DNA from 3 places in the Arthrobacter sp. LAPM80 genome. Region 2 is predicted to be linked to each of the others. Evidence: riboswitches for the same ligand, from Rfam matches in the RefSeq annotation. Region 2 holds a riboswitch; each other region holds the start of a gene.
The links. A riboswitch is a leader RNA that binds a small molecule or an ion and turns the genes downstream of it on or off. The one in region 2 is predicted to bind S-adenosylmethionine.

Region 1: another riboswitch for S-adenosylmethionine. It lies ahead of AAGW05_RS02775 (hypothetical protein); the one in region 2 lies ahead of AAGW05_RS08215 (DUF1737 domain-containing protein).
Region 3: another riboswitch for S-adenosylmethionine. It lies ahead of AAGW05_RS07710 (bifunctional o-acetylhomoserine/o-acetylserine sulfhydrylase); the one in region 2 lies ahead of AAGW05_RS08215 (DUF1737 domain-containing protein).

Annotation. Positions count from the first base shown of each region.
Region 1 covers NZ_JBCHVD010000002.1:82,892-87,062, forward strand. Annotated here, with positions in the region: gene AAGW05_RS02760 (LOG family protein) at 1-397, shown strand, start outside; gene AAGW05_RS02765 (VIT1/CCC1 transporter family protein) at 445-1,539, opposite strand; gene AAGW05_RS02770 (biotin/lipoyl-containing protein) at 1,746-1,976, shown strand; gene AAGW05_RS02775 (hypothetical protein) at 2,011-2,304, opposite strand; SAM riboswitch class IV at 2,317-2,428, opposite strand; gene AAGW05_RS02780 (sodium:solute symporter) at 2,596-4,119, opposite strand.
Region 2 covers NZ_JBCHVD010000006.1:82,490-86,660, forward strand. Annotated here, with positions in the region: gene AAGW05_RS08205 (aminodeoxychorismate lyase) at 1-599, shown strand, start outside; gene AAGW05_RS08210 (Pr6Pr family membrane protein) at 601-1,224, opposite strand; SAM riboswitch class IV at 1,338-1,458, shown strand; gene AAGW05_RS08215 (DUF1737 domain-containing protein) at 1,541-1,801, shown strand; gene AAGW05_RS08220 (rhodanese-like domain-containing protein) at 1,798-2,190, shown strand; gene AAGW05_RS08225 (O-succinylhomoserine sulfhydrylase) at 2,312-3,523, shown strand; gene AAGW05_RS08230 (UDP-N-acetylglucosamine 1-carboxyvinyltransferase) at 3,632-4,171, opposite strand, start outside.
Region 3 covers NZ_JBCHVD010000005.1:178,013-182,183, reverse strand. Annotated here, with positions in the region: gene AAGW05_RS07715 (Tex family protein) at 1-2,171, shown strand, start outside; SAM riboswitch class IV at 2,401-2,517, shown strand; gene AAGW05_RS07710 (bifunctional o-acetylhomoserine/o-acetylserine sulfhydrylase) at 2,593-3,912, shown strand; gene metX (homoserine O-acetyltransferase MetX) at 3,949-4,171, shown strand, end outside.

The sequences.
Region 1 (4,171 bases), on a different contig from region 2:
GTTCGAGGTGGTCGAGGAATACCCGCAGGGGGCGCCGACCCTTGGCATTCCCACCTGGTTCTACGGTCACGAACCGCCCAACGTCTTTGCCACGAAAATTGCCAAGTACTTCACCAACGCCCTGCGCGAGGCGGTCCTGCTTGACAGGTCCCGGGGTGGCATTGTGTTCCTGCCCGGCGCCGCGGGGACGGTTCAGGAGATCTTCCAGGACGCGTGTGAGAACTACTACGCCGCAGAGGGCGCAGTCGCCCCCATGGTGCTGGTGGGTCGGCGCTATTGGGAGGAAGAGGTGCCCGTGACGCAGCTGTTGACAACATTGGCCGCGGGCCGTGCCATGGCGGCCCACGTGCACATTGTGGATTCAGTGCAGGAGGCTTGCGCCGTCGTCGCCGGTTAGCCGCCTGCGGGCGCCGGGCACTCCCATCCTCACCGGGAACTGCGGGATTATGACCCGATCAGGCCGCCAGACGCCAGGCCGAGAAGGTACGTCGCGGCGGCGGCTCCCATGCCGATGCCCAGCTGGCGCAGGCCGCGCCACAACGGGGAAGCGCCCGAAAGCAGGCCCACCACGGCGCCAGTTCCCATGAGTGTGATGCCGACAAGCACGCAGGAGAGCAGGAGCGCACCCATCCCTGTCAGGCCAAAGAGGAACGGAATGATGGGGATGATGGCACCCGAGGCGAAGAAGCAAAAGCTCGACGTCGCGGCCCCCCACGCGGTGCCGAGGGTCTCGTGCTCGTCGACTTCCTCGAACTTGTCCGGCTGCAGCGACGTGCTGGGGTCGCAGTCGCAGCTGTACTGGCCCAGGCGCTCGGCCGCACGGTGTTCCGCAGTTTCACGGGACATGCCGCGCGCCAGATAAACGAGTACGAGTTCGTTGTTCTCAAGATCCAGGGAGGGGGCCGCTGTCAGCGTAACCTGGGTCGGCTGGGAAGCGTCGATCAGCTCACGCTGGGACCTGACGGAGACATATTCCCCGGCGCCCATGGACAGTGCACCCGCCAGCAGACCGAACACGCCGCTGAACAGGACCACTTGGCTGGACACCCCGGTCGCCCCCATGCCAACAACAAGTGAGAGGTTGCTGACAAGGCCGTCGTTTGCGCCGAAAACCGCGGCACGGAAGGATCCAGAAAGGCGGATGCGTCCACGGGTTGCCAGACCGCGGACAACCTCCTCGTGGATTGCCTCGTCGGCAGCCATGGTGTCGGTGGCGTCGGCGTCAGTGGCGTAGGGGGAGCGGGACTCCGCGCGTTGGGCCAGTGCCAGCACGAAGACCGAACCAAAGCGCCGGGCCAGCAGGCCAAGCAGGCGGTTGTGCAGGGATGGGTGGACGGGCTTTTTCGCGTGTTCGCCCAAAAGCCCGAGCCAGTGCTGCTCGTGGCGGCCCTCGGCTGCCGCCAGGGAGAGCAGGATGGTCTGCTCCTCACCGTCACGGCGCATGGCAAGGTCACGGTATACGGAAGCTTCAGCGCGTTCGTCGGCCAGGTATTGGCGCCAGCGCTTGATTTCAGCGGCTGTTGGTATGCGTTCAGGCACGGTGATGCTCCTCAAAGTCAGCCATCACTGTAGCGCCTTATTGGCCGTAATAGTGGCCGGTGGGCCTAGGGAAGCGGTTTCGGTCCGCCGCAATTCTGGCCGGGGCCTGCGCCCGACCGATCCATTCCCTGCGCCGAGGAACTGGCATAGGCTGTGTAGCCAACGGCCGTCCGTATCGGCGCCGCTGTCCTGAAGGCGGTTGTCGAATGCCCGAGATCCTGTTCCCGATGATGACGGGAGACGCCTCCGAGCCTGGCGTGCTGTCCACCTGGTACGTAGCCGACGGCGATCCGGTGCAGGAAAAGCATCTCCTCGCCGAGGTGTCCATTGACAAGGTCGACGCCGAAATTTACTCCCCGGCGGCCGGAACGGTCCGCCTGCGGGTCGCCGAGGGGGACGAAGTTGCCCAGGGGGCCGTGATCGCCGTCATCGAATGACAGGGGACAAGCATGCCGCCGCGTCGGGACAGCCCTACTGTTTCGCCAGCCTGAAGCCGACGCCACGCCCGGCCCGCACTCCTGTCTGCGCCACCGTGACAACCAAGGTGCCGATGCCAGGAATCCACCTGGCCGGGCGCACCGCCTGGGTCAGCGCCTGCACCAGTTGTTCTGCCTCCGCAGACCAATAGGCATGGTGTCCTGCGGGCGTGACAAACGTAACGGTGCCAAGATTCAAGTCCACGGCAGGAAGTACGGGGATGCCGGATGGACGTGCCAGAGCGCCGGCCTGAAGGGATTTTGCGGGTGCCACATTTGTAACAGTCATGGTCAGGACCTTTGTGTGCTCTTGCCTGCGCCGGACGGCAGCGGGCCGCTTCGTCATCTGAACCACCCATGAAGCCTGGGGTTGGCGTGCGACCAGTCGGAGCTTGGCATCGCATCTCTTGAAGTTGGAACAACACTACTCCCGTCGCATGCGGCAGCGGCTGGCGGCGTCATATATGACGTAGCCAGCCGCCGTCGTACTTTAAGTAACCAGCCCGCAAAAAACGACGAGCAATCACGATCTCTGGGTGATTGCTCGCCGTTTTTTGCGGGCTGGTTGCAAAGCGGGAGGCTACTTGGAGGCAACCGTTTCAATGTCGTCTGCATTGGAGTCGGTGGATGCTGCTGCCAGGCGGTCGTCCCAGGCCTTGCGGATGTGGGCCGGGGTTGCCGGGGTCCGCAGGGAAACCACGACGTAGACCACAAGCGCGGCGATGAGGCCGAAGTAGATGGGCTCGTTGGCGTAGATGCCATCGGCACTGGGGATCGCCCCTGTGGCGTACAGGACAAGCAGGACGATGGTCAGGACGCAGCCGACAGCGATGGACCAGGCGGCGCCCAGGCCGGTTCCGCGCTTCCATACCAGGCCACCGATGATGGCGACGAGCAGGCCGCCGACAAGGATGTCGTACGCGATGGTCAGGGCAAACACCACGTCATTGACCACGATGGAGATCAGCACCACCACGATGCCAAGGACCAGCACATACAGGCGGTTGGCGTTCACGTCGTGCTCGGGGTTGGAGGTGTCAGAGCTGTCGATCTTCTTGCCGAACCAGCTGGCCACGAACGGGACGACGTCCTTGCGTGCCACCGTTGCGGCGGCGATCAGGGAGCCTGAGGCCGTGGACATCATGGCAGCGACGGCGGCGGCCAGAACGATGCCGCCGATGCCCATCGGCAGCAAGTGGGTGGCAACTTCGGCATATACAACGTCCTTGCCCAGGGTGGCGACATCAATGTCGGGGAGGGCCACACGGGCTGCCAGGCCGATCAGGGCGCCGGCAACACCGTACAGGATGCAGTACATGCCGGCCGTGGCGCCGCCCCAGCGGGCAACTTCGGGGGTGCGGGCGGTGAAGACTCGCTGCCAGATGTCCTGGCCGATGAGCAGGCCCAGCGTGTAGACAACGAAGTACGTGATGATGGTCTGGGTGCCGATGCCGTCCCACTGGAAGAAGCTTGCATCAACGCGTTCCTTGATGCCGTCAATCCCGCCGGCTGCATTCCAGGCGAAGGGGAGCATGAGGAGGAAGACGCCGACTGTCTTGATGACGAACTGCACCTGGTCGGCCAGGGTGATGGACCACATGCCGCCAATGGTGGAGTAGACCAGCACGATGGCGCCACCGACGGCGATCGCCAGCCAGCGGTCCCAGCCGAAGAGCACCACGAAGATGGTGGCGTAGGCGCCGGTTGAGGTTGCCGAAATCATGATGGTGTAGGCCAGCATGACGATGCCTGAAACCTTCGTTGTTTCCTGGCCGTAGCGCAGGCTCAGCATTTGTGAGACGGTGTAAATCTTCAGTTTTTGCAGGGTGGGTGCGAACAGCACGCTCAGCAGCAGCACGCCGACGCCGATGGCGACCACCAGCCACATGCCCGAGATGCCGAACTTGTAGCCGAGCCCCACGCCGCCAACTGTTGACGCGCCACCGAGGACGACGGCGGCCATGGTGCCTGTGTACAGGAAAGGGCCAAGGCGGCGGCCGGCAACGAGGAAGTCACTGTTGCTCTTGGTCCGCGACTTGCCCCACCAGCCAAAGGCCAGCATGGCGACCAGATAGAAGGCGACTATGGCAATATTTAAGTCCATGTGATGCTCCAGTGCGTGAAATAGATGGGATCCCCCGGAAGTATTGCCTCTA
Region 2 (4,171 bases):
TCGCCACACGCGGACCCGAGGGCGCCAACGCCCCCACAGCCTGGGTGCAGGTTTCAGCCGTTTCCCCTGCACTGGCCGAGCAGCGCGCCAAGGGGCTGGACGTTCTCCTGCTTGACCGCGGCTACGACAGCGACCTTGCCGCGCGCGCCCCGTGGCTGCTCATGGGTGCCAAGACCCTTTCCTATGCGGTGAACATGGCCGCCCTGCGCCACGCCCACAAGCTGGGCGCCGATGACGTTATCTTCACCAGTGGCGACTCGCTCGTGTTGGAGGGGCCCACGTCGTCCGTTCTGTTGGCACACATATCCGACGACTCGGGCGTCCCCGTCAAGCGGCTCATCACCCCCCACCTTGACACCGGGATCCTGCCCGGCACAACGCAGGGCGCACTTTTTGCCGCGGCGAAGGCTGCAGGATGGGAGCTTGGCTACGGCCCCGTGACCCCCGCGGACCTGCTCGACGCCGACGCCGTGTGGCTCATTTCAAGCATGCGTCTGCTGGCACCAGTGAACACCATCGACGGTGCGGAAATCGGCACCAGGGACATCCGGGAACGGCTCAGCGCAGAACTCTCGGCGCTGCTGGCACAGACCCTCTGAACTACGCCACGGGCAATTTCCTGCGCAGCTGGTTGCCCAGTGCCATGATGAGCAGCGTCATCGCCACAAAACCCACGGCGATGAAAAGGCAGGTCAGCAGCACGCCCGCATATCCGCCGTCCGACGGGTTCAGGAACGGGTAGGCGTACCACCCTGTGGCGGCGCCGCGGGTCAGGGAATAGGCCAGGTATGCCAGCGGAAACACCACCGCGACGGCCACGCGCTTGAGCGGGATTCCGTGGCGGGGCGGCTGGATCAGCCAATCGGCCACCACCGCGACAGGCATGACGTAGTGCAGCCAGGTGTTGATCCACGGAAGCAGGGAGCCCAGATCGACGTCCCTCAGCAGCGCGCTAAAGACAATGCCAACCAGGGCCATGCACACCACCGAGATGCAGCGCAGCAAAGCCCACGCCGGCCCCAAATCTTTCCCGCGCCACGTCAGCACCGAGTCCACGACAAGGACGACGGCGGCGAAGATGTTGGAGAGGTTGGTGAAATAGCTGAAGAAGTTCAACACGCTGAAGCCGTGGCCGATGTGGATACCCAGCTGGGTTCCGACGGCAATGAGCGTCACCGCCCCGCACAGGAAACGGACGGCGGCAAAGGCGCGGCTGGAGGTCATGGAGCCTATTCTGCCAGTTCACGGCGTCACCGCCCCGCATCCCCGGCGTCACGTTGTGCCACACTCTGGAACTAGTGGGTGCCTGCGGGGGTGGATGTGCTACTTTCAAGGGGAGTAATGAGTGCCAGCACAAAGCCCTGACTTGCTGGCCGGCAACCCTCTTTCCGGCGGGGTGCCTCAGGTGAATACTCGGCAAACCCAGCTACCAACGGCTGATGTTTGCAAGCGCGAACCCTCCTGCGGTGGAGCCCTTTGTATTAAGCACCGCCACCAGCGTCCGCTTGCAAATGCCAGCCACTTGCAATGAGGAGACATCATGTCCGCGGAAGAATCCCCCCTGGCCTACCGGCTCATCACCGGCCCCGACGACCGCTCCTTTTGTGAGCGTATTTCCGAAGCCCTGGCAGACGGCTACGTCCTGCACGGCGGGCCCGCGGTGACGTTCAACGGCACCTCGGTGATCGCGGCCCAGGCAGTGGTTCTCCCGCAGGCAATTGCCACCAGCGATGCCGCAGTCGCCAATGCCGTTGATGACCTCGACGCCGAGCTGGAGTTCGATGGCGAGGGCATCGCATGAGCTACGCCGGCGACCTAGCCCCCGACACGGCCTGGGACCGGGTGGCTGCCGGGGCCGTCCTCGTTGACGTGCGCACCGACGGCGAATGGGCCCACATCGGCGTCCCCGACACCTCAACCCTGGACACCGAGCCTGTCTTCATCCAGTGGAACCTGGCCGACGGAACGAACAACCCCCAGTTCCTGACCCAGCTGCAGGCAGCCGTGCCCACCGGGAAGCCACTCGTGTTCCTGTGCCGTTCGGGAGCGCGCTCCATTGCCGCAGCCGAGGCCGCAACGGCCGCCGGCTACACGGCCTACAACATTCTCGAGGGCTTTGAGGGCGTGCCCGACAGCTACGGCGACAGGGTGGCCAACGGCTGGAAGAACCGCAACCTGCCCTGGCACTGACACGCCACTGAGCCCCAACGCACCGCCCACACAGCACCGCGGTACGCCAATCGTCCGACGATTGTGCCGCCGTCGTGCTTAAAACAAGTACGCACCACCAGCGACAGCCAAGGAAACGCAATTGAGCAACTTTAACGAGCACGCAGCCACGTGGGCCCAGGACACCCGGGCCGTGCGTGGCGGGCTTGACCGCACCAACTTTCAGGAAACCTCCGAAGCCCTTTTCCTGAACTCCGGCTTTGTGTACGAGTCCGCCGAGGCCGCCGAGCAGGCGTTCACCGGCGAGGTCGACAGGTTCGTGTACTCGCGCTACGGCAACCCGACGGTGGCAACGTTTCAGGAACGGCTGCGCCTGCTCGAGGGCAAGGAGGCGTGCTTTGCGACGGCGTCGGGCATGTCGGCCGTGTTCACGGCCCTGGGTGCGCTGTTGGCTGCCGGGGACCGCGTGGTGGCTGCTCGCTCGCTCTTTGGCTCCTGCTTCGTGATCCTGAACGAACTGCTCCCGCGCTGGGGCGTGGAGACGGTGTTCGTTGACGGACCGGATCTTCAGCAGTGGCGCGAGGCGTTGTCGGTGCCCACCACGGCGGTGTTCTTTGAGTCGCCGTCGAACCCGATGCAGGAAATCGTTGACGTGCAGGCGGTGTGCGACCTCGCCCACGCCGCCGGCGCCCAGGTGGTGGCCGACAACGTGTTCGCCACCCCGCTGCTGCAGCGCTGCGGCGACTTCGGCGCTGACATCATCGTGTACTCGGGCACCAAGCACATTGACGGGCAGGGCCGGGTTTTGGGCGGGGCGATCCTTGGCACGAAGGAATTCATTGACGGCCCCGTCAGGAACCTGATGCGCCACACCGGGCCCGCCTTGTCTTCATTCAATGCCTGGGTGCTGACCAAGGGCCTTGAAACCATGAGCCTGCGCGTCAACCATTCATGCAACAACGCGCTGGCCCTGGGTGAGTTCCTTCAGGCGCAGCCGCAGGTTGCGCGCGTGCTGTACCCGCACCTGCCATCGCACCCGCAATTCGAGCTGGCCAAAAAGCAGATGAAGGCCGGCGGCACTGTGCTGACCTTCGAGCTTGCTGCTCCTGCCGGTGGGACCAGGAAGGATGCGGCGTTTGCACTGCTGAATGCGCTGCAGGTCATCGACATCTCCAACAATCTCGGCGACGCGAAGTCCCTCATCACCCACCCGGCCACCACGACGCACCGCGCCATGGGTCCCGAGGGTCGTGCCGCGATCGGGCTGTCCGACGGTTTCCTGCGCCTGTCGGTCGGGCTGGAGGACCTCGAGGATCTCAAGTCCGATCTGGCCGGGGCCCTGGCCGCAATCTAGCCGGCCCGCCTCGTTGAGGCTGGAAGCACGACGGCGGCGGGGCCCCTTCCCTTGACGGTCACCCGCCGACGTCGTACTTTATGCGCGGAGTCGTACTTTATGCGCGGATCAGTCCTGGAAGTACTCGATCTCGGCGCCGATGGTGTTTAGGCGCTCGGCCAGGTCCTCGTAGCCGCGCTCGATCACGTAAATGTTGCGCAGTTCGGACGTGCCTTTCGCGGCCAGCATGGCCAGCAGGATGCAGGCGGCGGGGCGAAGGGCCGGAGGGCAGCCGATTTCCGCTGCACGCCAGGCGACGGGGCCCTTGATGTCGATGCGGTGCGGGTCAAGCAGGCGGACGCCGGCGCCGAGGCGGTTCAGTTCCGTCAGGTAAATGGCGCGGCCCTCGTAGACCCAGTCGTGGATGAGCGTTGTACCCTCGGCGCACGAGGCGATCACGGCGAAGAACGGCAGGTTGTCAATGTTCAGCCCCGGGAACGGCATGGCGTGGATCTTATCCGGTGCGGCCTTCAGCTCAGACGGCAAGGTGGTGATGTCCACCAGGCGGGTCTTGCCGTTGCGGGCCATGTACTCGGGGGACTTGAGGTAGCGGAAGCCCATCTGCTCGAGCACCTTGAGTTCAATTTCCATGAACTCAATGGGAACGCG
Region 3 (4,171 bases), on a different contig from region 2:
AGGCCCTCCTCGAGGACCTGTACCTTCCATATAAGTCAACCCGCAAGACCAAAGCCGACGCCGCCCGCGAGGCCGGACTGGAACCCCTGCTCGACGCGCTTCTAAAAGACCCGTCACGGTTCCCTGCGGTGGAAGCGGATTCCTTCGTTGACGCAGGCCGCGGCGTGGCCACCGCTGATGACGCCCTCGCCGGGGCACGGTCCATCCTGATTGAGCGGGCGGGAGCCGACGCGGCACTCGTGGGGGAGCTGCGCGAAAGGCTGTGGAAAAAGGGCCGTCTTCGTTCCTCGGTGAAAACCGGCAAGGACGCCGAGGGCGAGAAGTTCAAGGACTACTTCGACTTCGCCCAGCCCCCGCACACCCTGCCCAGCCACCGGGTCCTTGCCCTGCTGCGTGGCGAAAAAGAAGGTGTGCTTTCCCTCGACCTGAGCGAGGGTGACCCCCGCGACGCCGACGCTCAGGCGCAGGCCCGGGCCGGTTATGAAAACGCGGTGGCCCACTCCCTGGGCATCGTCGATTCCGGTCGGGCCGCCGACTCATGGCTCATGACAAGCGCCCGGCTCGCCTGGCGCACCCGCGTCCTGACCCGCCTTTCAGTTGACCTGCGCGTGCGGCTTTTCCAAAGTGCGGAGGAGGAATCGGTCCGGGTCTTTGCCGCCAACCTGCGTGATGTGCTGCTCGCCGCGCCCGCCGGAAACCGGGCCACCCTCGGCCTGGATCCGGGCCTGCGCACAGGAACCAAGGTTGCCGTGGTTGACGGCACGGGCAAGGTCGCCGCCACCGACACCATCTACCCCCACGCTCCGGTCCGGAAGTGGAATGAATCCCTGGCCACTTTGCTCGCCCTTGCGCAAAAGTACGACGTCGAACTTGTCGCCATCGGCAACGGCACGGCCAGCCGGGAAACAGACAAGCTCGCCACCGAACTCGTGGCAGAGCTCAAGCGCATCGCACCGGAACGCCAGGTGACAAAGCTCGTTGTATCGGAGGCAGGCGCCTCCGTGTATTCGGCCTCGGCACTTGCCGGCGCGGAACTGCCCGGCATGGATGTGTCCCTGCGCGGCGCCGTGTCCATTGCCCGACGGCTGCAGGACCCGCTGGCCGAACTGGTCAAAATCGACCCGAAGTCCATCGGGGTGGGCCAGTACCAGCACGACCTCACTCCGGCGAAGCTTGAACGCTCCCTCGGCGCCGTCGTGGAGGACTGCGTGAACGCCGTCGGCGTCGACCTGAACACGGCCTCGCCCGCGCTGTTGGCGAGGGTTGCCGGCGTCGGGCCGCTCCTGAGCGAGAACATTGTGGCCCACAGGAACGAAAACGGCCCCTTCACCAAGCGCCGCGAGCTGCTCAAGGTCGCCCGGCTGGGACCGAAGGCCTTCGAGCAGTGTGCCGGATTCCTGCGCATCACCGGGGGAGCGGAGCCGCTTGACGCCTCGAGCGTGCACCCGGAGGCGTACGGCGTAGCGCGCAAGATCCTCGCCGCCGTCGGCGCCAAACCGGCCGACATCGCCGGCGGTGTCGGCGCGGTTGCCGCCGTGAACCCTGCCGATTTTGTCGACGGCAGCTTCGGCCTGCCCACCATTGCTGATATTGTTTCCGAGCTGCAAAAGCCTGGCCGCGACCCCCGCCCGCGCTTCGAAACGGCAACCTTCACCGACGGCGTCGAGAAGATCACCGACCTGCGCCCCGGCATGATCCTTGAAGGTACGGTCTCCAACGTTGCAGCGTTCGGCGCGTTCGTGGACATCGGTGTGCATCAGGACGGGCTGGTCCACGTATCGGCCATGAGCAAATCCTTCGTGTCTGACCCGCACACAGTGGTTAAATCCGGGCAGGTGGTCCGGGTCAAGGTCCTGGAGGTCGAGCCCGAACGCAAGCGCATCTCCTTGACCCTGCGCCTGGATGACGATGCTGCTTCCCCTGGTGGTACTTCCAAGCACGACGCCGGCTCCCGCACCCCGGTGCGCAGCCAGCCGCGCGCCGGGGGCCAGGGCGCCCAGGGTCAGGGCGCCGGGGCGGGCCGGAGGGGGCCGGGACAGGCTGGCGCGCGGCCCAACGCTGCCCCGCCGTCCGCCACGAAGGCCGCGCCGCCGTCGGCCACGAAGGCCGCCCCGCCGTCGGCCAACACCGCCATGGCCGAGGCGCTGCGAAGGGCTGGATTGGGCAAGTAGGCCCCGTACGCAACTCAACGCTGCCACGAGTGTCCACATATCGTCGTCTTGAACCGCCGCAGCAACGGCCAAGCGACGTCAAGTGGACACTCACGGAACGTGGCGCCGCAGTCAGCCACTTGTTCGCCATGAACCACTTTTTGGGCCGAATTTCAAGCAGATGTTCGCGAAAAGTCATAAACTCGTCACAATCTTGCGGCGGAGAGGTGTTTCTTCCACACTGGAAATAGGTCATGAGTGTCAGCAATTAGCCCCGGCTTGCTGACCGGCAACCCTCCATCCGCGGTGGGGTGCCCCGGGTGAAGACCTGGCACCGAACCGACCGGTTCCGGTGCAAGCGCGGGCCATCGACGCCAGAGCCCTGCACGCACGATGCGCAGGAGGGCTTTGCTGCAGGCCTCTAGTGTGAAGGAATACATCCATGAGCAACGGTTGGTCATTTGAAACCCGTCAGATCCACGTAGGCCAGGAGCCGGACGTCACCACCGGTGCACGCGCCCTGCCGATCTACCAGACATCATCCTTCGTTTTCCCCTCAGCCGAAAGCGCCGCAGCGCGGTTCGCCCTGGCCGAGCTGGAGCCGATTTACACCCGCATCGGCAACCCCACCCAGGACGCCGTCGAACAGCGCATCGCCAGCCTCGAAGGCGGTGTGGCGGCCCTGCTGCTAGCCTCAGGCCAGGCGGCAACCACTTTCGCCATCTTGAACCTTGCCGAAGCCGGCGACCACATCGTCTCCAGCCCGAGCATCTACGGCGGAACGTACAACCTGTTCGCCAACACCCTTCGCAAGCTCGGCATCGAGGTCACCTTCGTTTCCGACCCCGATGACCTTGACGGGTGGCGTGCAGCCGTGCGCCCCAACACCAAGGCCTTCTTCGGCGAGGTTGTCTCCAACCCGCGCCAGGACGTCCTTGACATTGAGAACATCAGCGCCATCGCCCACGAGGCAGGTGTGCCGCTGCTGGTGGATAACACCCTGGCCACCCCGTACCTGATCCGCCCGCTTGAATGGGGCGCCGACATCGTCATCCACTCCGCCACCAAGTACCTTGGCGGCCATGGCAACGCCATCGCGGGCGTGATTGTCGACGGCGGCAAGTTCGACTTCGCTGCCAACCCGGAGAAGTTCCCCGGCTTCAACACCCCCGATGATTCCTACAACGGCCTGGTCTACGCCCGCGACCTGGGTGTGGGCAGCGCACTGGGTGCCAACCTGGCCTACATCCTCAAGGCCCGGGTGCAGCTGCTGCGCGACCTGGGCTCCGCCGTCGCACCCTTCAACGCCTTCCTCATTGCCCAGGGCATCGAAACCCTGAGCCTGCGCGTCGAGCGCCACGTGAGCAACGCCGTCGCCGTGGCGAGCTGGCTGGAGGAAAACGAGAACGTCGAGGCCGTGGCGTATGCCGGTATCCCCTCCAGCCCGTGGTTCGAGCGCGGCCGCAAGTACGGTCCCAAGGGCACAGGCGCCGTCATCGCCTTTGACATTGTGGGCGGGGCCGAGGCAGGCAAGCGCTTCGTCGACGGCCTTGAACTGCACTCACATGTTGCCAACATCGGCGACGTGCGCTCCCTTGTCATCCACCCGGCGTCGACCACCCACGCCCAACTTTCACCGGAGCAGCAGCTTGCCGCCGGTGTCCGCCCTGGCCTGGTGCGCCTCTCGGTGGGACTGGAGAACATCACCGACATCCTCGCCGACCTCGAAGCCGGGTTCCGCGCCGCAAAATCCGTGAGCTAAATGACTCACCTGATTCATACGGCGACGGAGCAGAAAGTGTTTTCCCCTGAGACTGAAACCGGCACTCCCGAGCCGGCCGGCACCTCCTGGGCTGCCGCCGTCGGCCAAGGCGGCGGGCTGCTGCGCTCGATCCATATCGGTGCGCTGCCGCTGGAAGCCGGGGGCATCCTGCCCTCGGTGACCATGGCCTTTGAATGCTGGGGAACGCTCAATGAGGCTGGCGACAACGCCGTCCTCATTGAGCACGCCCTCACCGGCA